DNA from 2 places in the Corynebacterium incognitum genome. Region 2 is predicted to be linked to the other one. Evidence: riboswitches for the same ligand, from Rfam matches in the RefSeq annotation. Region 2 holds a riboswitch; the other holds the start of a gene.

Region 1 (15,454 bases), 1.1 Mb from region 2:
GTTACGCGCAGCACCTGGCCGTCATTAGTCGGGTTAACGCCCAGATCAGAGTTGCGAATGGCGTTTTCGATTTCACCCATCATGGACTGCTCGTAGGGCTTAATGAGCAACATGCGCGGTTCTGGCACCGAAATGGTGGCCATCTGGGTAATCGGCGTCGGGGCGCCATAGTACTCTGCAACCACGCCGTTAAACATCGACGGGTTTGCGCGACCGGTACGAATGGTGGTGAGGTCCTCGCGGGTGTGCTCCACCGAGGCGGACATGCGCTCTTCGGCTTCCATCTGAATTTCATCAATCATGGGGAGATTCCTTTCTGGGGAGGTTTAAGCCTTTTTAGACTCTACCAAGGTGCCAATCTGCTCACCGTTGGCGGCGCGGGCGATATTGCCCTCAGTCAGCAAATTAAACACGAGGATCGGCATATTATTGTCCATGCACAGCGAGAACGCGGTGGCGTCAGCGACCTTGAGGTTCTTCTCAATGACCTCGCGAGGGGTGATCTCCGTAAACAGCTCGGCGTCCGGGTTGGTGCGCGGGTCGTCGGAGTACACGCCGTCGACAGCCTTGGCCAAGAACAGCACCTCACAGCCGATCTCCAGAGCGCGCTGCGCTGCCGTGGTGTCAGTGGAGAAATACGGCATACCCATTCCGGCACCGAAGATGACCACACGGCCCTTCTCCAGGTGGCGCGCCGCACGCAGCGGCAGGTACGGCTCGGCAATCTGCGCCATGTTGATGGCAGTCTGCACTCGGCACTCGACGCCCTCCTGCAGGAGGAAGTCCTGCAGCGCCAAGGAATTCATGACGGTGCCCAGCATGCCCATATAGTCCGAGCGGGAACGGTCCATGCCGCGCTGCGAGAGCTCGGCACCACGGAAGAAATTGCCACCGCCGATGACCACGGCGATCTCGGTGCCCTGACGCGCCACCTCCGCAATCTGACGCGCCACGTTTTCCACCACGTCCGGGTCGATGCCGACCTTGCCGCCGCCGAACATCTCACCGCCCAGCTTCAACATCACGCGCTTGTAGCCAGTTCGCTTAAACTCTTCGGGATTAGACACGGCGGACTTCAGTCTCCTTGAACAATGCAGTGGGCACAATTGGATCCCATCCTACCCAACGCGGCGCGAGATACACACTCGCTCGCGCCGGGGTTGTGGATAACTGAGCGGGGCGGTGACAGTTATCCACAGGAGGCGATTGAGGGGGTTGAGGTGGGGCGAGGCGGGGTTTAGGGTCACGGTCATGAATGTGTTTGAGGCGTTGGAGATGGTGAGCCGCCAGGGCATGGCCATCCTGGAGGAATGTGCGCGGCGTGCGCCTGGCGACGTCGCCACGCGCCTCGGCGTCTCTGTGGCTCAGGCGCGGCGCTGGCGGCGGCTGGCGGAGGTCTATTTTGGCCCGGCGGACTCGCCGGCGCGGCAGGCACGGGCGGTGGCGGTGTCCCGGGAGCGGGGATGGTCGCTGGAGCGTTTGGAGATGATCGAGCGGCACGCTGGGCGCGTGCGGGGGCGCGGCCGAGCGTGGGCGCTGCGGGAGGAGCTGTGCGCACACGCGGGGAGCTTCGAGGAAGTGCAGCGGCTGGCGCGGGCAAGGGTGGCTCAGCTGGCGGCCCCGGCGCCGCCGCAGGCGGGCGTGCGCATTAGTACGGCGCGTGACGGCATGCGAACTTTAAGCATTTGCGGCGACCAGCGGATGATCACCGACTTAGAAAAGACCCTGGAGACCTATACGCGCGGCAGCCATGAGCCGCGCTCGTTGGCGCTGGCGGGGGCGTTCTGGCAGCACGTGAAGTCGGGGTATGGTCTCGCGCGAGCGCGCTACACCACGGTCGTGACGGTTCCTTTGGAGTCGCTGGACAAGATCGTGGCGGGTGCCGGGGATGACGTGGAGCTGCAGCTTTCCGACGGCACGTCGATCTCCGGCGTCGAGTGGCTCACGGCGGTGCGTCGGGGCAACATGAGCCACGAGGTCTTCGCGGGGCTGTTTCACCCGGTAGCGGCCCCGGTAAACCTCTACCGGGCGCGTTTTGCGTCGTGGAAACAGCGAATCCTTGCGATGGCGGAGTCCCCGCGGTGCGCGTGGCCGGAGTGCAACGTGCCGGCGGATCGCTGCGAGGTTCACCATCTGCGGGCGCACAAGCACGGCGGCGAGACCGAACCGGGCAACCTCACGATGCTGTGTCGCTTTCACAACGGCCGCAACGACGACAACCCAGACGCTCCCCCACGCAACGGCCGCATAGAGCGAGTGGGCGGCGAGCTGGTGTGGCGGTGGAAAACGAAGAGACCACCCGAGCCACAGGGCGCGGGTGGTACCAGAGGCGGGCCTTAGGCGCCAACCTCGAAACGCTCGAAACCGGTGATGGTGGTGCCAGCTTCCTTGGCAACCTGCTCAACGGTCTTCTTGGAATCAGACAAGGAAGCCTGCTCCAGAAGAACGACGGACTTGTAGAAGCCGTTCAGGCGGCCCTCGACGATCTTCGGGATTGCCTGTTCAGGCTTGCCCTCTTCGCGGGTGATCTGCTCGGCGATCTCGCGCTCCTTAGCAACGAGCTCAGCCGGGACCTCGTCGCGGTTGAGGTACTCGGCCTTCATAGCGGCAACCTGCAGCGCAACTGCGTGAGCGCCCTCTGCGGAGCCCTCGTAGGTGACCATGACGCCCACTGCCGGCGGCAGGTCAGCGGAGCGCTGGTGCAGGTAGGTAGCGACGTTGTCGCCCGCAACGGTGACAGCGCGGCGCAGCTGCAGCTTCTCGCCGATCTTTGCGGACTCCTGCTCCACACGCTCGGAGGCCTTCATGCCGTCGATCTCCACCTCAGCCAGCTCCTCAGCGGAGTTAGCCTTGGCAGCAGCTGCAGCCTCAGCCACGTGAGCAGCGAAAGCCTTGAAGTCGTCGTTCTTAGCAACGAAGTCGGTCTCGCAGTTGATCTCAATCATGGTGTTGCCGGAAACAGCGATGAGGCCCTCGGATGCCTCGCGGTCAGCACGCTTGGACACGTCCTTAGCACCCTTGATGCGGAGCAGCTCGACAGCCTTGTCGTAGTCGCCGCCAGCCTCTTCCAGGGCCTTCTTGCAGGCCATCATGCCGGAGCCGGTTGCTTCGCGCAGCTTCTTGACATCTGCAGCAGTGTAGTTCGCCATAATTGGGGCGATCCTCCTTGAAATAGATCGGTATTCGACGTCTAAGCGTAGCCGACACTTACACATCGCGCTGAAATCAGGGTCGAAAAACGCTCACCCACACCTTACCGGGCGGTTGAGTGGGCGTCGACAAGCATACAAAAACCCGGGTTTCAGCATGGAAACCCGGGTCACTGCGGTAGTTTATTCAGCGGAAGCTGGGTCAGAAGCAGCGGCTGCCTCAGCAGCGTCGCGAGCGTCCTTCTCAGCGGTGTCGCCGGCAGCTTCCTTAGCGGCAGCCAGCTGGCGCTCCTCGCGAGCCTTCTTGCCCTCTTCGATGGCGGTTGCCACGATGCCGGAGAGCAGCTTGGTCGCACGGATGGCGTCGTCGTTGCCCGGGATCGGGAAGTCGACGTCGTCCGGGTCGCAGTTGGTGTCCAGGATGGCCACGACCGGGATGTTCAGCTTCTTAGCTTCCTTGACCGCGATGTGCTCCTTGTTAGTGTCAACAATCCACAGTGCGGACGGAGCCTTGGTCATGTCAGCGATGCCGCCGAGAACGCGCTCCAGCTTGGTGCGCTCGCGGTTGAGCATCAGGACTTCCTTCTTGGTGCGGCCCTTGTAGCCGTCCTCAGCAGCGTCCATGGCCTGCAATTCCTTCATGCGGTGCAGACGCTTGGACACGGTCTGGAAGTTGGTGAGCATGCCACCCAACCAGCGGTGGTTGACGTACGGCATGGAGACGCGCTCAGCAGCCTCCTGCACAGCTTCCTGAGCCTGCTTCTTGGTGCCAACGAACAGCACGGTGCCGCCGTGAGCCACGGTTTCCTTGACGAACTCGAAAGCCTCGTCAATGTAGGTCAGGGTCTGCTGCAGGTCGATGATGTAGATGCCGTTGCGGTCGGTGAAGATGAAACGACGCATCTTAGGGTTCCAACGACGGGTCTGGTGGCCGAAGTGCACACCAGCGTCGAGGAGCTCGCGCATGGTTACAACTGCCATGATTCGCTCGCTTTCTTGAAAATCAAATAGTTTCGGTTATGAGAAGTTGTGAGGGCTTTTATCCCCCACCCTGGCAACGAATATCGACATCAACACCCTGGATTACAGGGACCCCGTCGATGACCGATTGGCGCGCCCATTATAGCTGGTGGCGCCGACTTCGCCGCGCGTAGTCAGTGCGCAAGCACACTGCTGTAGCACAATCTTAGTGGCAATGCGCGCAATCGTCCAAACCACGCGCCGAGTATTCCACAAGGTATTACGGATGACGGGGATCGCGGCACAGTTGTCCACAGGCCGGCCACGATACTCTTCCCCGCGTTACCCGCTGTGGGCTCTACTGGAAAGCATGAAGCGAAAAGGTATCGCCAGTGGGTTTGTGGTGTTGAGTCTCATGCTGTCCGGCTGGGTGGATCCGGCCAGCGGGCAACGGTCGCCGTCGCGCGTGACGCGGGGGTTTGAACAGCCAGAGAAGGAATGGTCGCCGGGGCATCGGGGCGTCGACGTGCCGCTGGAGCCCGGCGCGCCGGTGCTCGCGGCCGGGGCCGGGAGGGTGGCGTTCGTTGGTGTGGTCGCGGGGACCCCGGTGGTCTCTGTGGATCATCCGGAGGGGTTTCGGACCACCTACCAGCCGGTACATGCCGCAGTCTCGCGCGGTGACGTTGTGGCGGAGGGCGAGGTCATTGGCCGCCTGGGGCACGGCCACCCGGGCCTGCATTGGGGTGCGAAGACGGGCCCGGACACCTACTTCGATCCATTAGAGCTTCTCGACGCCCCCGTCATCCGACTCAAACCACTTTAGGCCCGGGGGTGCGCCTGGTTGAAGACGTCCTTGAGGCGCTGCGCGGAGACGTGGGTGTAGACCTGGGTGGTCTGCAGGGAGGCGTGGCCGAGGAGTTCTTGGACCATGCGCAGATCGGCGCCACCTTCGAGAAGGTGGGTGGCGGCAGTGTGACGCAACCCGTGTGGGGTGAGGTTGCCGGCACCGGTCACCGCCGCTGCCTTGGTGACGACCCGACGTACCTGGCGCGGGTCTATGCGCGCGCCCCGGCTTCCAACGAATACGGCCTGCTCGTCGGGATTCGCCAGGTGGGGTCTGCCGACGTCGAACCATTGCTGGAGGGCGTCCGCGCAGGCGGCGCCGAAGGGCACAACCCGCTGTTTGTTTCCCTTGCCGGTGACCTTGAGGGTGTGGGCGCCGAAATCGATGTCGCGTTCGTTGAGCCCGCACAGCTCGGCCACACGGATGCCGGTCGCGTACAGCGTCTCCAGCATGGCGGTGTCACGCAGGAAATGGGTCTCATCCGCGCTCACCGCATTGCCCACGAGTTCCCCGGCGTCTTTCTTTTTCAGGACCACGGGCAGGTGCTGGCCGCGCTTCGGCGTGACGAGGCGCGCGGCGACGTCACGCGGAATGTAGCCGTGTTGCGCGGCCCAGGTGGAAAACGCGCGCACCGCTGCCGTGCGCCGGGCGAGGGTGGCGCGGGACTTGCCGGCAGACACGGCGTCGGCAAGCCAGCCGCGCAGCGCATTGAGGTCGAACGCCGCGAAGTCAGTGACGCCGTAGTCCACGAGGGTTCGCAGGTCCGCGCGGTAGTCCTTAACGGTAGATTCCGCGCGCCCACGGACGGTGCGCTGGTAGTGCGCAAAGTCCTCGATTGCCTCGGCAAGCATTGTCATGGGCACCTAGTCTAGCGCCCGGAACCACTCCACTCCCTCACGGCGCACCATGCCACGCTTGCCCAGATCCACCAGGAGGTGCACGGTCAGCGGCACGGTGAGTCCGGCTGCGGACGCCACTGCCGCGGACTCAGCGCCAGCATCCGTGCCCGCAGCGGGTAGCGCATCAAAAACCCGCAATTCATTGCGGCTGAGCTGCTGGACCGGCGATGGCCCAAAATCCAGCTCGTGTTGGTAGGACGCGTCCACCTCACCGACCGCGCCTACGAGCTCGCGGATATCGGCACCGCTGGTCACCAGCGACGTACCGGTCTTTATCCGCTGGTGGCAGCCCAGCGAGCCCGTGCTCGTAATCGGGCCGGGCACCGCCATCGTGACCTTGCCCAGACCTTCAGCCCAACTCAAGGTATTTAATGCCCCGGAGCGCCAACCGGCTTCTACAACCACGGTGCCCGCCGTCAGCGCCGCCACCAGGCGATTGCGTGTAAGAAACCGGTGTCGCTGCGGCGGGACCCCCGGCGGGTACTCGGTGACTACACAGCCCCCGGCTGCCACGATGTCATCGAACAGGCCCGCATTTCGAGCGGGGTACGCCCGGTCAATCCCGCACGCCATCACTGCCACTGTCGGTCCGTCGCTGCGCAACGCCGCCGTGTGCGCCGCGGTATCGATACCCAGCGCACCTCCGGAGACCACCGTCCAGTGGTGCGCTGCCAGGTCCTTCACGAGTTCCGCGGTGGCATCATGCCCATAGCGCGTGTGCGCCCGGGTTCCTACCACGGCCACCGATTGCGCCACCGCCGCACCCAGGTCGCCGCCCCGGACCCACAGCCCGTGCGGCGCCACCGCATCGTCTTGGTAGCTACGCACGTGCTCACTCGTGCCCGAGGCCGCGAAGCCAAACGCCTGGTCCAGCGGCGCCGTCGGCCACTCGTCCATGCCCGGCACTATCAGCCGCGCCCCGTGATCGGCCGCGATGGCCAGGTCTTCCGCCGCCCGGTCCCACTCATAGCGCGCCTGCGTCTGCCGCCCCAGCTCCCCGAGCCAAGACGCCCGCCGCCGGATTCCATTCGCCAACTCTTCCGCGCTCTTACCCGCCGCCAAGAACTCCTGCAGCGGCCGCGACGGCCCTTCTACCACCCGGTTGAGATACGCCCACGCCTCCATCAGGCTGCCTCCTCCCGCAGTTCTAGGGCCTGCGCCACGTGGTCAATATTCGGTGCCGCTGCCGCTGTCCAGGGATCACGCGCCGCTTCCAAGTCGCGGATGGTCCACGCCAACGTCAGCGCCTTATCGACGCCCCGTTGGCTCAGCTCCCCCGCCGCCAAATGGCTCCCCAACAAGGCCATGCCTACCTCGTCCGCAGGGAACTCGCGTCGAAGCCGGGGCGCGGGCATCGCCGCGTTCGTCACCGCCGCATACCCCGCCGCCGACCACCGCTCCCGCGCATAGGCACGCGCCGCCAGCACCCGCTCCGCGATGACCGCGCTTGACTCCTCACCGTCACTGTGCAGCACCGCCGCCTGACCCGACAGCCGGATCTGCATGTCCAGGCGGTCCCGCAGTGGGCCCGAAAGGTTCTTCAGATAGTCGGCACGCTCACGCCCCTTGCACCGGCACTCCCCGGGGTTATCCGCCGCGCAGCGACACGGGTTCGCCGCCAGCACGAGCTGGAAGCGCGCCGGGAACACCACCTCGCGCCGGTGGCGCACCAAGCGCACCTTTCCTTCTTCCAGCGGCGCGCGCAAGCCATCCAGCACCGCCGCCGAGATTTCCGAAGCCTCGTCCAGAAACAGCACCCCGTGGTGCGCGAGACTCACCGCGCCTGGCCGCGGGTTCCCGGGCCCGCCGCCCAGCAACGCCGCCCGGGTCACCGACGCGTGCGGGGCCACGAACGGCGGATGCGTTATGACATCGCCGGGCTTATCTGCTACCGATGCCACCGCGGTCGCTTCCATGGCCTGTTCTGGGCTCAGTGGGGGCAAAATTCCGGGGATCCGCGCCGCCAGCATCGATTTTCCGGATCCGGGCGGGCCAATCATCAGCAAATGATGACCGCCCGCTGCCGCGACTTCCGCGGCCCGCTTCGCCTCCTCCTGTCCGGCGATATCAGCGAAGTCGCCCACCTGCGGGCGCTCGCCCTCCATCTGCGCAGCCCCGCGCGCCAACGGCAGGGGTTCTGCGGTGGTGGCCCACCGCACGGCGTCGACAAGCGTGTGTGCCACCACCACCTCCACGTCCGGCACAAACATCGCCTCCGCCGCATTGCCCGGCGGGATGACCACCGTGCGCACCCCGTGGCGCCGCGCCGCGAGCAGCGACGGCACGATACCCGGCACCGGCCGCACCTCTCCGTCGAGGCCCAGCTCGCCCAGCACCAGCGCGTCGGCCAGGATATCCGCGGCGCCGTCCGTCGCAGCCGTCAAGATCGCCAGCGCCATTGGCAGGTCGTATTGGGAGCCCGCCTTCGGCAGATTCGCCGGCGACAACGACACCACCACCTTCGTCTTCGGCCACCCCAGCCCGGAGTTCAGCGCCGCCGTGCGCACCCGTTCCCGCGACTCGCGCACCGCCGTGTCAGCCAATCCCACCACGTGCACCCCGGGCAAACCGGAGCCCACATTCGCCTCCACTGTCACCACCGAGGCGTCCACGCCTTGCAGCGCAATCGAGTAGCACCTACCGAGCACCGTCTTCCACCCCTGCGTAGTACTCCATCGAAAACGTATCCCCCTGCGCCACCAACACCACCACATCAAAGCGCACGCGGCATGCCGGTTTATCCCGCAGCCATTGGAACGCCGCCTGCCGCATCCGCGCTAATTTCCGCGCCGTCACGGCCTCCGCCCCTCCAAAAGCCACGGAAGAGCGGGTCTTGACCTCCACGAAGACTACCGTCGCGCCCTCCCGCACAATCAGGTCCAGCTCCCCGCAGCGATAGTGCACATTGCGTGCCAGTACCTGCGCCCCGCGCCGCCGATAAAAATCCGCAGCAAAACGTTCTCCCCGCTTGCCCAGTTCTCGGTTGTGTAGCGCCACCGAACGCGTCATTGTCTTCCCCCTGATGTGTCAACAACTACTGTCGACTCACAGCGTGCCCCAACCCCGTGCACCTGTTCCAGCCCCGCGCAGCCGCACACAACAAAACTGTGGATAACTCCGCCACCATCGGCGCAGTTATCCACAGGGGAAGAAATTGGGTCTTGACTTTTACTCCGGCATCACAAAGTCCGGCTTGTCCAGCTCCTCAATGTTGACGTCCTTGTAGGTGATTACGCGGACGTAACGCACGAAACGCGCCGAGCGGTACATGTCCCACACCCACGCGTCCGACATACGCACCTCGTAGTACACGTCTGGACCCGAGGTGTGCGGGATGACCTCCACGGCGTTGGCCAGGTAAAAGCGGCGCTCGGTTTCCACCACGTAGGAGAATTGGCTGACCACATCGCGGTATTCGCGGTACAGCGACAGCTCGACTTCGGCTTCGTAGTTGTCTAGTTCCTCAGCGCTCACGGCCTGCTCCTTCGACGGTCAACGGTTGTCCGTGCATACTTTAATCTTCCGCGGCGGGGTTTTAGCTAGCGGCGCGCCAAGAACTCCGCGTGGGCCTTGGCGACGTTCGCGTAGCTCATCCTGTGCTCTTGCGTTGCCCCGTGCGTGGCGACGGCCGCGTGGTGTGCGGCGGTGCCGTAGCCCTTGTGGCCTGCCAGGCCGTAGCCGGGGTAGTCGGCGTCGAGCTGTTCCATGATTCGGTCCCGGCTGACCTTGGCTAAGACGCTGGCTGCGGCGATACAGCGCGCGGCGGCGTCGCCGCCGATGATGGGCAGCTGGGGCCGCGGCAGGCCAGGGATCTTCATGGCGTCGGTCAACACGTAGCCGGGTTGCGGATCCAGGCGTGCCACGGCCCGCCGCATGCCAGAAAGGTTGGCGTGCTGCACGCCACGGGCGTCTATGGCGGCGGCCGGGATGTGGACAATCGCATAGGCGACCGCGACGGAACGCACGACGTCGCAAAGCTCGTCGCGGCGGGTCGGCGAGAGTTGTTTGGAATCGGTGAGCGTTGCCAGCCCCGGCACGATGCGCTCGGGCAGGATGCACGCGGCGATGGTCATGGGCCCGCAGCAGGCGCCGCGCCCGGCCTCGTCCACGCCGGCCACCGGCCCGAGCCCGGCCTTGGACAGCGCCACTTCGTACGTCCGTAATTGTTTCAGCCGACGCATGTCAGTGCACTGCCCCGATGCGAGACAACGGGAAGACGATGCCAACCACGCGCCCGCGCACGGCGTCGGCATCCACAGTGCCCTGCCACTGGTCTCCGATGTGCGCGCGGGAGTCGAGGGAGTTGTCGCGGTTGTCCCCCATGACCCACAGCCGTCCCTCCGGCACGTGCACAGGGCCGAAATAATCGCCCTCGCAGCCGGCCTTGCCCGGCTCGGGGCGCCCATCGATCATCACAGCCGGATCGCCTGGCAGACAGCGCACGACCTGCCCGCCAGTGGCCACGATGCGCTTGACAAAGACGTTGTTGTCGCCGGGCACCAGGCCGGTGGCCGTGCCGATGCGACGGAGGCCGCGGGAGAAGGGATCGTCGGACAGCGGCGGTGCGGCCACCACCGACGCCCACGAGACCGGCGCCTGGAACACCACGACGTCGCCGACACCGGGCTCGCTCAATTTTTCCACGACGATGCGGTCATTGGTGCAGCCCTCGCAACCGATGAGCGTCGGCTCCATAGACGCCGACGGCACCTGGTAGGCGCGGCCGAGGAACGTATGGATGGCGGCAAGCACCGCGACGGTCACCGCGAGCGCGACCAGGAGCAGCCACCAGCTGCGGGCAAGCCGGGCCATGGCGCGCCTACTTGGCCTGGATATCGTAGTCTTCGACGGCGCCGATGTTGTTGAACGGGTAGAACACGAACTCCACCTTGCCGCGGACATTCTCCAGCGGGATGGTGCCGTAAGAACCGTCGTCGATGTGCGCGCGCGAGTCCAGGGAGTTGGTGCGCGAATCGCCCATCATGAACAAGCGCCCCTCTGGAACGGTGATGGGGCTGAAATACTCGCCGCCGCACGCCTCGGAGCCGGTGGCCGGGTCCACGGCGTAGGTCGGTGGATCCAGGACGTAATTTTGCTGGATGGGCTTGCCGTCCACCATCACCGCAGGGTCGCCTTCCTGGCAGGACACCTCCTGGCCGCCGGTCGCGATGACGCGCTTGACCAGGTTGTTCTCATTCGGCGGGGCCAGCGACACGTAGCTCAGCGCGTCCTGAATCTTGGCCACGGTGGGGTTGTCGCTGCGCGGGGACTCCCACAATGTGTTCCAGTCCTCGGTGCCCTCGAACACGATGACATCTCCCGGTTCCGGCTCGGAACCGTAGTAGGACACCTTTTGGACGAATACGCGATCATTCGCGCAGCCCTCGCAGCCATGCAGGGTGGGTTCCATGGACCCAGACGGGATGACGTACTGGCGCCCAATGAACGCCTGAAACACACCGACCACGGCGAGCACTACGACCACGATGAGCGCGGTTTCCACCAACCACGGCAGCTGCTTCTTATCTGCTGAGCTCTTCTCTTCCACGAGCAACCAGCCTAGCACCGGGAGAAAACGACGAAACCGCCACACCCCGTGAGGGATGCGGCGGATTCCAGCAAGGGGACGTCGACTAGCGACGCTCCTTGATACGAGCCTTCTTGCCGTGCAGATCGCGCAGGTAGTACAGCTTGGCGCGGCGCACGCGGCCACGGCGGGAGACCTTGATGGAGTCCAGGTTCGGGGAGTGAACCGGGAAGGTACGCTCCACGCCGATGCCGAAGGACACCTTGCGAACAGTGAAGGTCTCGCGGATGCCGGAGCCCTGGCGACGGATGCAAACGCCGCGGAAGAGCTGGGTACGCTGGGTGCTACCCTCGATGACCTTGACCTCGACGTCAAGGGTGTCACCCGGGCGGAAGGATGGGATGTCGTCGCGCAGCTGCGCTGCATCGACCTTGTCAAGAATGTTGCTCATAGCAGTCCTTTTTCAATTTGAGGTAGAGGAACCTAGCGCCTGGGACAGCTAACCGGTTCGTGCCCGTTACATTTCAGCTTCCCCATCTTTCCACACGGCGACGACACGCACCAAATCCCCCTTGATCGTGGGCAATAATTCCCATTTCTCCTCCCCGGCGCGCAATTCATGCTTAGGGTAGTAAGCGCATTTGTCCATCACACGGGCGCCCATGGCAGTGGGCTGAGATCGCACTAACGCCACAGTGCGAGCACCGTTTGAACCTGTCTGGTTAACACCAGCGAAGGAAGTGAGGTTGAAGGCCATGACGGCTACCCATTTTGATCGCGAAATCCACCCCAAGCACTCCTACTCCCCCATCCGCCAGGACGGACTGGAGGTCCCGGAGACCGAGATTCAGCTGGATGATTCCCCCACCGGCCCGAACGAACCTTTCCGTATCTATCGCACGCGCGGGCCGCAGTGCGAGCCCACCGAAGGTCTCCCGGCGCTGCGCGCGGAGTGGATCGCCGAGCGTGGCGACGTCGCCAGTTACGCCGGTCGTGCCCGCAACCTCGCGGATGATGGCCGCAGCGCCCAAAAGCGCGGTGCGGCATCCATGGAGTGGCAGGGCGAGAAGCGCGCCCCGCTCAAGGCAGTTGAGGGCAAGCGCGTCACGCAGATGCACTATGCGCGCCAGGGCATTATCACCAAGGAGATGGAATTCGTGGCGCTGCGCGAGCACTGCGATCCCGAGTTCGTGCGCTCGGAGATCGCCCGCGGTCGCGCGATCTTGCCCAACAACGTCAATCACCCGGAGTCCGAGCCGATGATCATCGGCCGGAAGTTCTTGACCAAAATCAACGCGAATATCGGCAACTCCGCCGTGACCTCGTCCATCGAGGAGGAAGTGAACAAGCTGCGGTGGGCCACCCGGTGGGGCGCAGACACGGTCATGGACCTTTCCACCGGAGATGACATCCACACCACCCGCGAGTGGATCCTCCGCAACTCCCCTGTCCCCATCGGCACCGTACCTATCTACCAGGCGCTGGAGAAGGTGGGCGGCATCGCCGAGGATCTGACGTGGGAGATTTTCCGCGACACCGTCATCGAGCAGTGCGAGCAGGGCGTGGATTATATGACCGTCCACGCCGGTGTGCGTCTGCCGTTTATCCCGCTCACTACCAAGCGTGTGACGGGCATCGTCTCCCGTGGCGGTTCGATCATGGCCGGGTGGTGCCTGGCGCACCACAAGGAATCCTTCCTCTACGAGAACTACGACGAGCTGTGTGAGATCTTCGCGGCCTACGACGTCGCGTTCTCGCTCGGCGACGGCCTGCGGCCCGGCTCGCTGGCCGATGCCAACGACACCGCCCAGTTCGCTGAGCTCAAGACCATTGGCGAACTGACCAAGCGGGCCTGGGACTTCGACGTCCAAGTCATGGTGGAAGGCCCCGGCCACGTGCCGCTGAACATGATCCAGGACAACAACGAGCTGGAGCAGAAGTGGGCCCACGACGCGCCGTTCTACACCCTGGGCCCGCTGGTTACCGACATCGCGCCCGGTTACGACCACATCACGTCGGCCATCGGTGCTGCACACATCGCCATGGGCGGGACGGCCATGCTGTGTTACGTCACCCCCAAGGAGCACCTGGGCCTGCCCAACCGCGATGATGTGAAGACCGGTGTCATCACCTATAAGCTCGCCGCGCACGCCGCGGACGTCGCTAAGGGCCATCCGGGCGCGCGGGCCTGGGACGACGCCATGAGCAAGGCGCGCTTCGAATTCCGCTGGCACGACCAGTTCGCGCTGTCGCTGGATCCGGACACCGCGCAGGCGTACCACGACGAGACCCTGCCCGCCGAGCCCGCGAAGACGGCGCACTTTTGCTCCATGTGCGGCCCGAAGTTCTGCTCCATGCGCATCAGCCAGGACATCCGGGACGAGTTTGGCGATAAGTTAGAAAGCCAGCTGGGCATGCCCGCCTTCCCTCCTACGGTGGCCGAGGATGTGCAGACCGTCGAGGAAGCCCGGGCGGGTATGGCGCAAAAGTCCCAAGAGTTTAAGGACCTTGGTTCCAAGGTTTACCTTCGCGACGAGGAGACGCATGCTGCGCACTGATCTTGACTTGCGGTGTTATCTGGTCACCGCCGCTGGGGAGCCGGAGGACATCGTCCGCACGGCCGCCGCTGCCGCGCAGGGTGGCGCCGGGGTGGTCCAGGTACGCAGCAAACCAATCTCAGCGAGGGCACTGACATCCCTGGCGGAGAAGGTGGCCTATGCCGTCGCGGACGCTAACCCCCGCACCCGCGTGCTTGTCGACGACCGCGTGGACGTCGCGCTTGCCCTGCGCGACCAAGGCGTGCCGATCCACGGCGTGCACCTAGGCCAAGACGATCTTGATCCCCGCGACGCCCGGGCCTTGCTCGGCAACGACGCGCTCATCGGGCTGACCACTGGAACCCTGGAGTTGGTCCACGGCGCCAACGAGTTGCGCGAGGTAGTGGACTATATCGGCTGCGGGCCGCTGCGGTCCACCCCCACGAAGGACTCTGGCCGCCCACCGATTGGGCTGGACGGCTACCCAGCGCTCACCGCGGCATCGCATGTGCCGCTGGTGGCCATCGGTGATGTGCAGATCTCCGATGTCGCGGCCTTGGCACAGGCGGGCGCCGCGGGGGTGGCGATTGTCCGCGGCTTCGCCCATGCGGCCGATCCCCAGGCTTTCGCGCGCGAGGTGATCCGGGAATTCGAGGCGGGTTGCCCGGAAGAGGATTCGGATGAAGATTGATGTCATCGGCGCCGGGATCGTCGGGTTGGCCACCGCGGTCACGTGCGCTGTCCGCGGCGCCAACGTGCGCGTTTTCGATCCGGCCCCGGCGTCGGGTGCCACACACCACGCCGGTGGCATGCTCGCCCCGGCCGCGGAGGTGGTGTATCGCCAGGAACCGCTGTTCCCGCTGATGCTGGCCTCGGCGAAGCTGTGGCCGGAGCTCTTAAGGGACGTCGCCACGCATACCGATCTGCCCACGGGCCACCGGTCCGAGGGCACACTAGTGGTGGCCGCCGACCGCGCGGATGCGCAGCACCTGCGCGAGCTGCAGGAGTACCAGACGGCCCACGGCATGACGGTCGAGCGGCTCACGCTGCGCCAGGCGCGCGGGCTGGAACCTGCCTTGTCGCCTGCACTCGCGGGCGCGGTATCACTGCCGGGTGACCACCACGTCGCACCCCGGGTTTTCGCCACCGCCGCCCGCGATGCCGCCTTGAACCTCGGAGTGGAGTTCGTCCCCCGGGCAGTAGACTCACTCCATGACCCGGAGCTGGCGTGCCAGGACGGCGGCCAGGTGGTCATCGCCAACGGCCTGGGTGCCAGCGCACTGGTCCCTGGCTTGCAGCTGCGCCCGGTCTACGGGGATATCCTGCGCGTGCGCGTGCCCGAGCGGCAGTTCCCGCTGTGTGAGCGGGTGATCCGCGGCTTCGTCGAGGACCGTCCGGTCTACGTCATCCCGCGCGCGGACGGCACCGTTGCCATCGGTGCGACCTCCCGCGAGGACGGGCGTCCCACACCCCGGCTCGGCGACGTCCACGATCTGCTGCGCGACGCCATCCGCTTGGTCCCCGGCCTCGAGGACTGT
Region 2 (15,454 bases):
ACTAAAAGTAACCGCATTACTGCGGTTGCTTCTGCGCTTGCGGTTTCCTTAGGAACTTTTGTCGTTCCTGCTAATGCGCAGAATGCTTATATTGAATCAAACCGTGCAGTAATCGCCAACAAGATTGACTACCACATGGAAACCGATACACCAATTGGTAATCATCGGTTTTTGGTCCACCTCAAGGAAAATCAGTTTGAATCGATCAGTTCGACTGACCGCGCTCAAACTTTTTCGCGTGCGGGCGCGGCTGTAGATGAGGATCTGAAAGTTGAAGAGCCGGGTCTGGGCTTTAATAATGTAGTTTTGGTGACAACTAACCGCGATCTAACTGAGTCAGAAGCCAAGAAATTTATGGAGGCTCTTGCCGCAGACGTTCGCGTGGAGCATGTCGAAGCCGACCAATGGATTGCCCCGATGGCAGCCCCCAATGATGAGCTTTATTCCAAACAATGGGCATTGCATGACGTTGAGTATGAGCCAATCGAAGGCACCTGGAGCTCGGATTTCGATAGGGCTTGGGATTTGGGATTCGATGGTTCAAACCAAACAATCGCGATCGTAGACACTGGACAGATAAAACATCCAGATTTGGATTCCAAGACTGTCCAAGGCTGGGATATGATATCTGATCCTTCCTTGAAGTTCGGCGCTGACGGTGACGGGCGTGACAATGATCCCACTGACGAAGGTATGTACCGCACTGGTAGTGAAGGCTGTGGTGGTGCGTATGATTCAACTTGGCACGGCACGCACGTAGCCGGTATCGCTGCTGCAGCAACTAACAATTCTGAGGGAATGTCCGGTGCCGCCCCTGCAGCCAATCTACTTCCCGTGCGCGTAATGGGTAAATGTGGCGGCACAGCAGCTGACTTTGCGGCCGCGATAGTTTGGGCATCAGGCGGTGAAGTTCAGGGAGCGGAAACCAACCGTAATCCGGCTGGGGTAATTAATATGTCTTTGGGAACGCAGTCTCGCTGCAACGCAACCTTCTCTGATGCAATCGCTACAGCGAGAGATAATGGAGCAATCTTAGTTGCTGCTGCTGGCAATAAAGACGACGGAGCAGATTGGACGGCTCCGGGAAACTGTGACGGGCTCATAACCGTAGCTTCTACTGGGCCTTCTGGTAAACGTGCTTCCTACTCCAATTATGGTCCCGAGGTCGAAATTGCTGCCCCAGGTGGAGACAATTGGGCTGTTGACTGGGAAAATGAGGACGGTTGGAGCATTAACCCAATTGACGAGTGGGAAATATTTTCTACTGTCGATAAAGGCTTGCAAGAAGCTGAAGGGCCGGGATACGGTCCTTTGCAGGGAACTTCCCAAGCAACACCGCTTGTTTCAGGTGCCATAGCACTTGCACGTCAGGCTAAGCCAGATGTAACTCACGAAGAGGTTCTTGCTGCGCTGCAAAAAACGGCACTTCCGTTTTCTGAGCAGGATCCGGAAAAGCCTATTGGAGCAGGAATTCTAAATGTGCCTGATTTCCTTCAAGAATTGGTTCCTGAATCTGTTCCAACAACGACGGAGAATACCACTCCAGTCAGCTCTACTTCAGAAGAAGCAACGACAACGGCGACGTCACAGACTAGTACCGTAACCGCAGAGCCGTCGACGACTACAGTTAACACCACCACTTCTGTGACTGAGACGTCTACTGTGACCGTTACATCTACTATTGATTCGATTGTTGCAACAACGGAGCCTGGTGCCCCTGTGACTGTCACCGACACGACAATTGTTAATCCTGAACCAGTAACAATTACGGAAACTACACATGCGACCGAAGCGGGCACAACAACTGAGGAGACCGAGACGGTTACAACTACCGTGCCTGGCGACACTGTCATCAAGACTCCAGAGACTGTTACTACGGTTGTGACCACTCACCAAAATGGTGAGACCGAGATCGTGGAATCCACTTTCATCGAAGATGTTACGGTTACGCCGGAGCCCACTACTGTTGTTGAACAAGAGCCTGCTCCGCGTCCGTCCACCGTGGTTGAAACGACCAAAGAACCCACACTGACGCTAACTCCAGTAATTACAGTGGATGAGACACCGACAACTACCACCTCCACGGTTACTGAGACAGAACCTGCTGATAGCAACACCGATGTGGCTACCACGACAAACGTTGAAACTCATACAACGACCTCGACCCAGACTGAGACAATCATTGTCGATTCGAATAGTGATGAGGTTCCGGTTGTAACTGAAACTCTTACGCTCGCTCCAGTACCTAGTGACGGTGACCGCGGCAGGATCGAGTTTCGTTGGGGCGGGATGCGCGACGGTTCTTCGGATAATTCATCTGTGGGATCATCAGACGGAAGCTCCACGAGTTTTTGGCAAAAGGTGCTCTTTCCTATTTTGGGATTCTCTTTGGTTGCCGCTCTTTTGAACTACTTTTTTAAGCAAAAGAGCGTAGCAAAGATGTCCTCTGTGTTCCCGATAGTGTTTGGGGAAAAGAAGCGTCATCGCAAGTAACTATCGCTACTGTAAAAGTCACATTGATTGATGGAACGTTATTTCCGCGAGAAATAAATGATGGTGGCATACTCGTGGAGTAGCACCCCTTGGGAGCGTTAAATTGTACCTTTAGGGTGTCAAGCGAAATGGTGTTTGGCTCGTAAAGTTCTTTCCAGACACCTTTTGCTCCGTGCCCCATTTTTAGATGCACATCGAGCTTGAGTATCAATAGTTGCAGTCACACTCGGTATTGAAGTGTCCCAGGTATTGTTCCGTTTGAGTAGATGGGAAAATCTGGAACATGCCAAGAAAATTTGACCAGGAGGCGAAGGGCTGTGTGGTCCGTCGCGTGGAAGACTACATCTTGGCGGAAAATATGTCGATGCCCCGCGTTCCAGTCAGTAGCTCGAAAACTGGGGGTTTCATCGCACACGGCTCGTCAGTGGACTTTGGCAGGCCCGTCGTGCGGGAAACATCCAAGAACCTGTGTCTGAAGACTTCTTGGCCGAAAACGCGAGGCTATGCCGTGAAAATCAACAGCCAAGCGACCCTAATGAGCTTCTGAAGTGGCCCGGCTTTTTCGCGTCGGAACCAGGTCAAAACGTCGGAAATGATCCGGTTCATCGATGAATACCGGAAGCCTTTCTCTGTCGCGTTAATCTTTTAAGACGTTGAAAGGTAGTCGAGCTGGTGGGCTCGTCACTTCGCGTGGTTGTCGCCAATCAAAGGCCCGTGGATGAAGTGCTCGTCGCCTTCGTGATGCCGTGCTGGTTGAACGTAGTAATGCTATTTATCGGAATGCTCACGGTACCTACGGTATGCGGAAAATGCGGTGTGCACTAACTTAATTCAAAGCCCAGGTTCCGAACAGCCCCTGTGGGTGGCCGACATAACGTATGTGCACACAAAGAAAGGCTTTGTGTACGCCGCGTTTGTCACCGACGTTTACTCCCGACGTATCGATGGGTGAGCGTGATCAAATTCTATGCGCACTTCAAGCGTTGCCGCTGCAAGCTCTGAGCCTGGCGATCGTGTGTGCTGAATAGGTTACAGGTTTTATTTACCATTAGGATCACGGGTCGCAGTCCGTCAGCGTTGTCTACAACGAGCGACTTACTCAGCACGACATTACCGCTTCCACCGGAAGTGTCGGCGACTCCTATGACAATGCTTGACAATGCTTGACAATGCTCTGGCTGAAAACCTTAACGGCTCCTACACGAACGGGCTGATTCATACTTGCAGGTGGGATGATGTTGTCGAGGTTGAAACCGAATTTTGGAATTAAAACCCGCCACAGGAAACAAAAGAAATCAAGGCAAATGCCTAGGAACATAAATCGGGTCACTTCATTGTCCTTTCCTCGTGCTTTTAATGATGTATTTATCAAAATGGGTATAAATAGGTTCCAAAAACCCACCGAGAATAGCTTTAACAGTTTCCTTTATTGATATTTTGATTTAAATCACAGGAAGAGGAATGTGAATAAATTGCGTGTGGACATGTCTTGTCACAGGTGAAATCTGAGCGATAGTGCAGAATTTGCACCCTATGAATTTTTTACAATTATTGTATTTGCTGGATACAAATTGGGTTTAAACTTATGCGAGTCTTAGGTTAAACTGAATTGGCACGGTTTCGTGATCATTGTCTCCTATGGCAGCTATCCAGTTTTTTGAAACGGGAGTGGCGCCAACAAGTTTTGCTCAAATCAAAGACAGGAAATGCAAATGCATAACCACACCCGAATGAGTAAGCAGCTGTGGAAGCGTGTAGGGACGTCCATAGTTGCAATCTCTGTCGCTCTTGGTGCTGCACACGTGCCTACCGCCGCCGCGCGGGATGGCGGGTTTACCCCGGAAATTGTTGATAAATACCAATCAATGGCAAAAGTGCCAAAGGTGGCCGACCAAAGCGCGACCAGTTTTACCGTCAAGTTTCAAAATACGGACCTTATTACCGAACAGGTAAAGATTGACGAGCTTGACCGGCTGGTCCGCGACTTCAACACCGACTCTGGAATGAGTGTTGACTGGACCAAACGGCGCGAAATGTGGAATGGGACCTGGGTTATTGACCTTTCTGAGACAGTTCCGGCTAATAAGGTAGTTAACCTTAGGGCTGTTCTCGAGGCTTCTGCAAAAATTTCCCATGCTGACATTAATGCTCGTTATGCAGGATTTGCAGCTGCTACTGACCCGGATTACGGCAAGCAGTGGCCACTGCACCCAAACACCAATGCTCCTGCTGGCTCTCACGCGAATGTTGAAAAAGCCTGGGATCTAGGTTTCACGGGTAAGGACGTGATGGTCGGTGTTTCGGACTCTGGAATTATCAATCATCCCGAAATGCCTACCTCGTTGACTCAGCACCAACAGAATCCTTGGAGCACACCTACGGGTAACCCGCAGGACAAGTTAACCTTGGGCATTGATATGATTTCGCATCCTGGAGTCTCCGGTGATCAGATGTTCACAGATCAATTCAATGATCGTGACCTCAACCCTTACGACGACGGTGACTGGTTCCCCCCAGGCTATGATGTTTGCCCCGGTGCTCCTGGTTCCCCTTCATCATCATGGCATGGTACTCACGTTGCCGGAATCATCGCGGCTAACCAGAATAATGGACAGGGCGGTACTGGAGTAGCGCCTGACGCTAAGTTGATGATGGCTCGTTCTCTTGGTAAGTGTGGTGGCGACACTGGTGATATTGCAGACGCAATCGCTTGGTTAGGTGGCGTTCCGGTACCAGGGGTCCCGGACAATCCTACTCCGGCCAAGGTGATTAACCTTTCCCTAGGCGGTATCTACCGCGCTCCAATGTGCGATCCGCAGTATCAGGAAGTTATTAACGCTGTGACTGCCAGGGGCACAACCATTATGGTTGCTGCAGGTAACGCAACCGAGGATACCTCCTATACCACTCCCGCAAACTGTAACAACGTTGTGACCATTGGATCTACAGGTCCTGAAGGACACCGTGCGATGTACTCCAACTTTGGAGACGCAATCGACTTGGGAGCGCCAGGTGGTAACGGTGCGGCTGTTGTCAACGGCAACCAAGTTCAGTGGATTCCAGAAAACCAGTATTGGTCCACCGTTGATGCCGGCTCACGTAATCCAATTGGGGCTGGATACAACTGGATGGAGGGCACTTCCATGGCTACTCCTTTGGCTACCGGAGTTGTAGCTATGATGTATGAAGCTAATCCTTCCATCTCTCCAGCCGATGTTGAGCGAATTTTGAAGGACACAGCCCAGCCGTATACGGAAGAACCATACATTGCTGATAATTTCGGCTTCTTCCCAGACGGTCGTCCGATGTATGAGACTTCCCGAACGGCTTCCCAAATGGGATCTGGTGTCATTGATGCATGTGCAGCTGTATACCAAGCAGCAGTTGAAGGAGGTAACACCCCAGCTGTTGACTGTGAAGGTATTGCCTCTACTTCTACTCCTGAAACAACCGAACCGGGCGCTACTGAAACGGTAACTACCACTGTTACTCAAGCTCCGGAAACTGTAACTGAGACTGCAACAGTCACTGAAGCGCCTGTTACTGAGACGGATACGGTAACCGAAACCGCTTCGCCAGAGACTGAAACCTCTATCGTGACCTCGACCCTCGAGGTAACTACTACCGCTGTCGAGCCTGGAGAAGTAATCACCGTTACTGAAACCAGTACAGAGACTCAAGCGCCATCTACTGTTACTTCAACTGTGGCCACAGACACTGCGACGGAAACTACTACCGTGCAAGGCGAACCCACTACTGTTGTAACCACGATGCCAGGAGCTACTGAGGTAGTTACTACCACCGAGTCGGCACCTGCAGCTACTGAAACTGTAACTGAGACTACAACTGCACCTACTGCAACCGAGACAGTAACGGAGACCGAGACGGCTGCCACGGCTACGGTTATCGAGACGATTGAGAAGGAAGTTCCAGGAGAAACTGTCACCGCAACTGAAACCACCACAACCACGGTCGCCGGAGAAGGCGTAACCGAAGTGGTGACCGAGACTGAAACCGAAACAACCGAAGTCGAAGTACCAGTAACGGAAACAGTCACTGATGCTTCTGAGACCGTTGTAGTTACTACTACACCAGCTCCTAAGCACGTTGCGACTGTATCCGCTAACTGGTGGCCTGCACTTCTGGCCATTCCAGTCGCACTAGCTGCAGCTCTCGCTATGCCAGGAGTCAAAGACATGTTTGCTCCGTTTACTGGAGATATTGAAAAAGCAAACATTCGATTGCAGAAGCAACTTGGAATTTTTGATGCAGAGGGCGCTAAGTCCGCAAAGGTGGGTTCTTCCAAGGCCAAACCTGAATTCATTGCCGCAGGTTCTTCCTTGATCAACTTCGGTTTGATTCTGAGCTCACTTGTATTTGACATTGACAAAGTTTTCTCTAAGGAATAACTAGTCTCCAGTCAGTTTGAGAGAATATGAATGTCGCGCCGTCCACATGGACGGCGCGACATTTGCATTTATTGGATAAAATCGTCGCCTACGTTGTAGTACCTTCCCAGTGTGGTGATTTACGCTCATTGACTAGCAGACTGTCCAACGGGGTATTCATAGAAGAGCTAGTTGTCGGTGTACGACTCTGGAAAAAGGAGTTAGATAGTTAAATTTCGTCTCCTATTCGAATGCCTTTAAGAATAACCGTGCGACTGAGAGATAAGGGAAGTCAAATGCAGTCGAATAGACTGGATTGAGTTAAAACCAACTGCAAACATAGAAGGGCCCCTGCGGCGTTTGCAAGCGAGAATTCATCAATCAACGACTCTTTGTCCAAAACGGAATCCTTTAATCCGCTAATGAACGGGAATAAAGGTTTGAAATCACGCTGTAACAGCATTGGTACTGTATTTTCAGTTCGGGGATGCTTTGCCTTAAAGCTCACTGCCACGATGTGCAAAGGCGGTAACAACTCTATAGGTCAAGTCTTGGGAAGTGGTGTATCTGGCTCTCGAGTATGTGGGCAGTTTCGGGGGCGGGGTTGGGTAAGCATTAGGCGGCGATCTCCTTGCTGTCGGTGGGAGTGTCGTCGACGAGGTTGGCACGATGATCTCCTTGGTCTGGGTCAGGCTGCTCAGCGACGTGTAGCGTTTTTGCTGGATCCACTCATCGTGGTGTTCCGCAAGGACGGCGCCGACCAGCCGGATGACGGCATTGGGGTTGGGGAAGATCCCGACGACGTTGATGCGACGTCGGGTGTCACGATTGAGCCGTTCGGTGGGGTTGTTCGATCAGATCTTGGTCCATCCCGGTTTCGGTGCAGTAGTAAAAGCTAACAGCTCATCGAGTGATTCCTCCAGGTAGTCGGCCACATGAGGACACTTCTGCCCACAGAACTCTACAACCTCACGGGCCTGAGCCCAGACGTTGTTACCGTCGCGGTTGCTGGAAGATAGTGTGAAACATCGCCGATAGCGTCGGCCAGTGTGTTGTCGGCACCTGCGAGGAGAGGTTCTTCACGAAGTGGGGGCCGGCACCGCTGCTAACTCGTTGGCGGTAAGCGGTCACCAACGGTTGTTTGGATCCCAAGATGTGCATCACTGGTGACGAGGAAAACCCCGGTCAGGCCACGGGCGATTAAGTCGAGGAAGAACCCAGTCCAGGAGGCAGTGGACACAGCCCAACACTAAAGGACACAACCGTAGAAAATGGCAAAGTAGATCCCATTAATGAGCAGTACGTTGAATTCACTGCACGCCTTACCCCTCGATACCGCCCAATTACTTGCAATTTCGGATCTCACGTCCTAGCACGAGCGAGGTAATATTGGTGAGTCAAAATAGTGTAACGAGACGGGATATTTGGCCTCCGCTTTTTATGATTAACAGCGACTACAAAATTGCGGTGTCCCCGGAAAGACCGTCGGCTCCCTGGTAAGGGCTTTGGTAAGGCTAAGTCTCATTGGGAAGCACAATGGAAATACTTACTAAAGAATTAGCAGAAGAAAATTGCCAGTCTTATTTGATTGTGGGCTCTCTAGTGTCAGCTCAGCGTACTTTTTGGGGGACTATAGTGCAACGTTGGGGGATTAATCCATAGCAGGTTTAGGAACATTTATGGTTAGCCTCTGAACAATGAGGCGTTTCACTTTAGAGCCAAGTTAGTAGCTAGCCAGTAGAGACCTATCAGTTTTTGGATCCGTTAAATGAATTGGCGATATTTGGGACCACTAGTTTTAAAAACGAACAATCAATTGGACCGATACTATTTGGATGAGCAGCCAACAGGTGGAAATACTGCTCAAGGAACAAATGTACAGTGCCCTGTGCCAAACAGCCGTCTTAAATGTCGCGTTTTGGCCATGAGATCGGCCATCAGAAGCTTTGAATGTTAAAGACGTAAGTAGTGTGAGAACCCTATCGGTGCCAACCCCGGGATTAGCGCGGAGTCAGGAAGTGTGGAGATGCTTTTAATCAAAGGTGATGGTTTGACGGAACCGTATTAGTAAGCAATGCAGTAGTGAACTAGGCCAGATGATCAAAGTCCCTAGGCTTTTCTAAAAGATTACGGTAAGCCAGCATACCTGCATTCTCTACGTCTTCCGTTTTAGCTGGCTTTTCGAAGAAGACTTAAACGTAAACGGGCGGAGCAATCTAGTCATAGATTGCTCCGCCCGTTGTGTGGTGACGTTAGTGTGCTAAAAATTAGCGAGAAACGCGCTCATCTTCATTCTTTCCCATAAAGCCCGCGATTAAACTCGAACCTGGGAAAAACTTGCTTACCTGTCCACTAAAAGGACGAAGTGAGTTAGCAATGAAGTCAGCGATTTTGAAGTTTGAGCTAGCTTTGCCGCCCTCAAAGGCCTTGTTGGCAGACCCATTATAAGCGGAGGCAATACCCGGGATATTGAGCATTGCTGCGATTCCTAATGGGATGAGAAGGAGAAGTGGCCAACCTCCTACTGAAGAGGTGCGTACGTGTTCACGTGCATTATATTCTGCAGTCGTGGTCGTGGTTGCCGGTGAGTCAACAATGGTGGTGGCAGTTGGAACCTTAACGGTTGAGGTTTCGGTGGTGGTGACCACATTTGTATGAGTCTCACCTTCTTCATTTACAACCTCAGTAGTTGTGGTAGCCACGGTTTGAGTTTCAGTTGCATCTGCTGCGGTAGATGTCACCGTCTCTCGTTCTGTGGTGACTGGGGTGGTGGTTTCCTTAACAGTTTCCAGGACTGTCGAGGGCGCAATAACCTCAGTTTTGGTTTCAAGTACTGGTTCAGGTGCGACAGTGTTAGTAGTAGTTAAGGTCACTGGTTTACCGCTCGTGGTAGAGGTTACTACCGGTTCGTTTGTAACGGTAACAGTTTCGGTACCAGCAACCGCAGACTCTGTCACTGTTACAGGTGCCTGAGTTTCCGTCTCGACGTCTGTTAGCGTGACTGTTTCATCTGCTTCCTTAACCGTAGTACGAGCAGTACTGGTCTCAGTTACTGTGGATTCAACGGTTGTAGGTTCAGGAATTACCGTCGTGGTGGCAGAGACACGTGTCGTAATCGCCGGTGCGGTTTCAGTCTCTTTGACCGTCGAAGTTGCAACCGGAGCGGTTGTGGTGACAACGGTCGTGGTCGGCTCTCCTGTGACCGTAGAGCTAGGTTCTGTTGAAGCCGGAGTAGTGGAAACTGGTGTCGTGGATTGGGTTTCACCACACAGTGCAGGAGATTCTCCTGCCTGAACAGCAGCTTCGTAAACCGCTGCACAGGCATCTACGATGCCGGAACCCATATTATCAGCGGTTTTCCAAGGAGCATAGGAACCGGAAACTATAGGCTCGTCATTATACGGTTGAGCTGTTTCCTGGAGAATCGTGCGAATTTGCGCGCTAGTGAGACTGGGGTTAGCGTCTCGCATCATTGCTACAACACCAGCGACTAGAGGAGACGCCATTGATGTTCCCTCTTGATAGCCGTAGCTTGGGGAAGCTGGATCTATGGTGCCGGAATTCACGGTAGAAAAGAACATATTTTCTTCACGGTACCCCACATAGGTTCCTGAATATTCACCCTGTTCAATAGACCCGGAATTACCACCAGGTGCTCCAACTGTAACGTGGTCACCGTAGTTGGAATATTCTGCACGGTAGCCTTCGGGGCCAGTTGCACCAACTACGATAAGAGCATCACTATTACAGTTAGCTGGTTGGTAATCATCTGTCCAGGTATTGTAATTACCTGCTGCTACAACAACGGTCGCGCCCTTGGCAGATGCCACATCCAAAGCGGCCTGGTAGTCGGGAACACAGCGTTGCTTGCCGGCGATAGACATATTGACTACTTTTACCGGATTTGGGTTATCGGCGACACCGTCGACAGATCCACCTACAACCCATTTCAACGCGTCAGCAATGTCAGAGGCGAAGCCACCGCATTTGCCGAGTGCGCGTACTGGAACAAGACCAGCTTCTGGGGCGGTTCCTGCTACGCCAATTCCGTTATTGGTAGCGGCCGCTGCAATGCCCGCGACGTGGGTTCCATGCCAAGATGAATCAGCGCTACCTCCGAAGTTTGGGCACTCACCTTCGTAGAATCCGTCGCCAGTATCTAGAGGGTCGTTATCGCGCCCAGGGGTGGAATCGTTGGCGGTGAAATCTTTGCTGATCATGTCGAACCCACCCTTAACCTTTGGATCAAGATCAGGATGCTTGGTAATGCCAGAATCGATGATGCCGATGTTCTGTGATGAGCCGGTGTAGCCCAAGTCCCACGCCTCTTCAACGTTTGCGTGGCTGCCGGCTTGATGATTTGTGTGTTCGTGGAGCGGCCACTGTTTTGAGTATTCAGGGTCATTGCTCGCTGCTGCCGGCATCATCAGCATGTCAATGTAGGCATCGACGATTTCGGCCTTAGATTCCAATTTGCCCCGTAGGGAAGCAACCTGGCTTTGAGGGACGGGTGTTTTGAATTCAACAATCCAGCCGCCTGAAGCGGACAATCGAAGCTTTGAGCCTTCGTTATTGAACTCTTTCAAGATTTCGTTGATGATGCCCATTTTGTGGTCATCATCAACAGTTGCCATATTTTTCTGCCAATGGACGATGAAACGGTATGCGTCCTGCTCGTCTGCCGATTTGATCTTGCTTGAATGGTCTAGCACGGCATTTTCGACTTCGCGATGGACGTCTATTTCTTCCTGAGCGGTAGCAGGGACAACGAGACTGTTGACTGCTAGTGACGTTGCAACGATTGTTGTTCCTGCAACTTGTAAGCCTTTCCGGCTTAAAAACTTGAGAGATAGCATCTGTTCAATCCTGGTTGATGGAGTACAAAATTTGCCTCGCTCACGCAGGCACCCGGTTCTTTGAAGATAAGCTGCAAATTGCTTGAAAGTAATCAAAACCAAGTTTGCCCTAACGGTAAGCTCTAAAGCTAAAGACAGCTTATATTAAGTTTAGCTTAAGCGAAACCTATTGTGGGGCTATAGTGTGCAAGTCACCATAACCGTATTGTGTGATGCGAGCCAAGAATTTTTCCTGCAAAGTCCTGAGCAGGGTTTGGTAGGTTGTATGTTCTCTCATGTGAAGCAGTAGTTTTATGCAGATATCTCAATTGTTTAGAGTTATTCTGATGCATGTTTGCATGTTGAACTTTTACGGCAGTACCGTCATCATTTTCTTGGCTGATATGATGGGCTGACATTAACCGCGGGTGCCCGGGGATCTCACAAGAGTGGGCTGAGACATTGCTGGTTAGCAGTGAACCGTAGAACCTGATCCGGGTAATTCCGGCGAGAGGGAGATTGTGAGAATTATGGCTATGCAAAGTGCTAATAAGTCTTGGCGTGTAGTAGACATCATCGTTGCCTCCATTTTGGGCGTGGCGTGTGGCTTCATTTTTAGTTTTTGGAATGGTGCGGGATACGCATGGTTCTCAGCCATGGACAGCATCACGCCAGGCCTGGGAGGACTGGCGGTGGGTATCTGGTTGCTAGGCGGTGTTATCGGTGGATTGGTGATTCGCAAGCGTTTCGCTGCGATCTACGTAGAGGTGCTTGCAGCTTGCGTGTCCGCACTGCTGGGCTCCCAGTGGTCCATTGAGACTGTGTACTCCGGCCTGGCGCAGGGGCTTGGTGCTGAGCTGATTTTCATGCTGTTCATGTACCGCAAGTTTGACCTGAAGGTTGCCATGCTTTCCGGTCTCGGTGCTGGCATCGGTGCCTGGTTGCTGGAACTGTTCCTCAGCGCGAACATCGCCAAGGGCTTGGACTTCAACCTGATTTACCTCGCTTGCTTGTGCGCCTCAGGCGTCTTGTTGGCGGGCCTTGTTGGCTGGTTGTTGGTCTCCGCACTTGCTAAGACTGGTGCGCTGGACCGCTTTGGCGCTGGCCGTGAACAGCGCGCGGCAGAAGTCTAAGCATTTCCTTGTCTCCGATTGAACCAGCAGGGATCCGTGCGTCTGGCTTCGGCTGGACGCACGCGGGTAGAGCGGCTGCTGCACTAAGCGATGTGAACCTGGAGATCGCACCAGGCGAGCGAGTCTTACTGTGCGGTAATTCCGGATCGGGTAAATCCACGCTGCTTGCTGCGTTTGCTGGTGTGCTGGGCGGTGACGATGAAGGAACCGCACGCGGGCAATTGCTTCTAGCGAGTGCTCCGGCGCATTCGGCGACGGTGCCCGTCGGCCTGGTGCTGCAGGACCCAGACTCCCAAGTAATCGCAGCCCGAGTGGGAGACGACATCGCCTTTGGCTGCGAAAACCTTGGTCTTCCTCGCGAGGAAATCTGGAAGCGAGTACACAATGCAATGGGTCTTGTGGGGCTGGATCTGCCGTTGGACTTTCCAACAAAGCATTTGTCAGGTGGCCAGAAGCAAAGGCTAGCCCTTGCGGGTGTAGTGGCCATGGGCGCTGGCGTGATCTTGTTGGACGAGCCCACCGCAAACCTTGATCCGCAGGGAGCACAGGAAGTGGTTGAGGCTGTAGCCGCTACTGTAGAAGCGATTGGCGCGACATTGGTGGTTGTCGAGCACAAATACGATCTGTGGGACGGTGTGTTATCGCGTGCGGTGGTACTTGACAACGGCCGCGTCGTAGACGATGGCCACTTCGAAGAAATTGTTCAGCAACGCACCATCACGGGCCTGCCCGCAGCCCGTCCTGTGGAACTGGAAAAAAGCGCGGCGCTAGGAACAGGCACGGCGCTGTGGTCGAGAGAATTGCAATGCCGGTTTGGTCCGCCGCGGACGGCTGCGATTGTGGAGGGTGCTTCGACGGTAATTACGGGAGCAAATGGCGCCGGTAAGACGACATGGCTGCTCACCATGGCGGGATTGCTGCGTCCAGTACGCGGTGAAATCGGGGTGACTGAGTCTATCCGTAACGGGCTAAAAGGAGACCCGCATTCGTGGAAGTCCCGGCAGTTGGCACACCGTATTGGGTTTGTGTTTCAAAACCCGGAGCACCAGTTCCTGGCGCGCACCGTACGCGAAGAACTAGAAATCGCACCGAAAGTCATGGGGGAGAAGATCCCGGTGGCGCGCATTGATTCGTTGGTGGAAAGGCTGCGTTTAGAGCATCTCTTGGGTGCCAACCCGTTTACGTTGTCTGGTGGTGAAAAGCGACGTTTGTCCGTAGCCACTGCGCTCGTTGCCGCGCCGGAAGTGGTGCTCTTTGACGAGCCGACATTTGGCCAAGACCCGGAAACCTTTGTGGAACTCATCAGGTTGCTTCGTGAGCTGTGCGATGACGGGGTGACTATCGCCTCGATTACCCACGATGAGCTATTTATTGGTTCGCTGGGTGATTCCCATATCCATCTTGATGCGGGGGAGGGGTAGCGGGGATGCCAAATATTCTTCGTGGTGTTAATCCGGTGACTCGTCTGGCGCTCATGTTTTTGCTGACTACGCCGGTGTTGTTCAGCGTCGATTGGCTTAGCGCCAGCGTGTTGGTGGGGGTAACGATTGTCCTGGCGCCTTTGTGTGGGGTGTCCTGGTGGCGGTTAGGAAAAGCGTCGTGGCCGTTGCTGTTCCTGGCACCTTTGTCAGGTGTGTCCATGCTTTTGTATGGCAAAGAAGGCGGTGAGGTTTATTTCCGCTTCTGGATGGCGGCCATTACAGAGAACTCTATTGAGCTTGCAATAGGTATTAGCCTGCGAGTTCTAGCGGTCGCATTGCCGGTGATCGTGCTGGCACGAGACATTGACCCCACCGAGCTCGGTGATGGTTTAGCGCAAGTTGTAAAGTTGCCGGGGCGATTCGTGATTGGTGCCGTGGCTGGAGTGCGCATGGCAACATTATTTCGAGATGACTGGGATTCTTTGGCGCGCGCCCGGCGTGCCAGAGGTTTAGGCGACAGGAATAAGGTTCGTCAATTCATGGACATGTCTTTCGGCATTCTCGTGATGGCCCTGCGGCGGGGAAGCAAGCTGGCCACAGCCATGGAGGCCCGCGGATTTGGGCGTGAGTCAAAGTACGGAAAACAACGTACCTGGGCACGGGTATCAACCATGAAACTCAAAGACTGGGTAATCATTGGGATCGGAGCAATCATTGCAATAATTCCCGTTATCGTTGCCGTGCAAGTGGGAACGTGGCGCTGGTTAGGGCTGTGAGGAAAAATTATGACACTTGACTCGGGCGTGGACCCTGCGGGTCTACGCGGTACGGCTGAGTGCTGCGATTTGGATCCGCGCTCATTCAATGAGATTACGCAACGTATCATTGGCCTTGTGCAAGGGCATTTCGCGCACTGCGGGGCGGTTAGCGTGCTTATCGACGGCCCATCAGGCGCCGGCAAGACGAGCCTGGCTTCGGAACTCAGTAGAATTCTGTCCCGCTGCGTTCGAAGTTACGATTCGTCTTTGGCGGGGGACTTGAACGCGCACACATCGAGTGCGACGACACCGGCATTCGACGTGCAGATGGTTCATCTTGATGATTTTTATCCAGGCTGGGGAGGCCTAGCGGAAGGTTCCGCGATGGTTGCTTCTGACGTCTTTTCCCCAGAAAAACCTGGCTTT

Evidence for each region. A riboswitch is a leader RNA that binds a small molecule or an ion and turns the genes downstream of it on or off. The one in region 2 is predicted to bind thiamine pyrophosphate.
Region 1: linked by a shared signal. The riboswitch ahead of thiC (phosphomethylpyrimidine synthase ThiC) and the one ahead of H0194_RS07340 (ECF transporter S component) in region 2 are both predicted to bind thiamine pyrophosphate.

What each region holds. Positions count from the first base shown of each region.
Region 1 covers NZ_CP059404.1:328,332-343,785, forward strand. Annotated here, with positions in the region: gene frr (ribosome recycling factor) at 1-302, opposite strand, end outside; gene pyrH (UMP kinase) at 327-1,022, opposite strand; gene H0194_RS01580 (HNH endonuclease signature motif containing protein) at 1,252-2,340, shown strand; gene tsf (translation elongation factor Ts) at 2,337-3,149, opposite strand; gene rpsB (30S ribosomal protein S2) at 3,333-4,130, opposite strand; gene H0194_RS01595 (M23 family metallopeptidase) at 4,480-4,932, shown strand; gene H0194_RS01600 (tyrosine recombinase XerC) at 4,929-5,810, opposite strand; gene dprA (DNA-processing protein DprA) at 5,817-6,977, opposite strand; gene H0194_RS01610 (YifB family Mg chelatase-like AAA ATPase) at 6,977-8,500, opposite strand; gene H0194_RS01615 (YraN family protein) at 8,490-8,861, opposite strand; gene H0194_RS01620 (DUF2469 domain-containing protein) at 9,021-9,326, opposite strand; gene H0194_RS01625 (ribonuclease HII) at 9,392-10,033, opposite strand; gene lepB (signal peptidase I) at 10,035-10,664, opposite strand; gene lepB (signal peptidase I) at 10,672-11,400, opposite strand; gene rplS (50S ribosomal protein L19) at 11,486-11,830, opposite strand; TPP riboswitch at 12,022-12,136, shown strand; gene thiC (phosphomethylpyrimidine synthase ThiC) at 12,135-13,937, shown strand; gene H0194_RS01650 (thiamine phosphate synthase) at 13,924-14,607, shown strand; gene thiO (glycine oxidase ThiO) at 14,597-15,454, shown strand, end outside.
Region 2 covers NZ_CP059404.1:1,580,573-1,596,026, forward strand. Annotated here, with positions in the region: gene H0194_RS07320 (S8 family peptidase) at 1-2,493, shown strand, start outside; gene H0194_RS07325 (S8 family serine peptidase) at 4,224-6,902, shown strand; partial or broken gene H0194_RS07330 (transposase) at 7,497-8,124, opposite strand; gene H0194_RS07335 (S8 family peptidase) at 9,149-11,833, opposite strand; TPP riboswitch at 12,131-12,250, shown strand; gene H0194_RS07340 (ECF transporter S component) at 12,247-12,849, shown strand; gene H0194_RS07345 (ABC transporter ATP-binding protein) at 12,867-14,270, shown strand; gene H0194_RS07350 (energy-coupling factor transporter transmembrane component T family protein) at 14,276-15,046, shown strand; gene H0194_RS07355 (nucleoside/nucleotide kinase family protein) at 15,056-15,454, shown strand, end outside.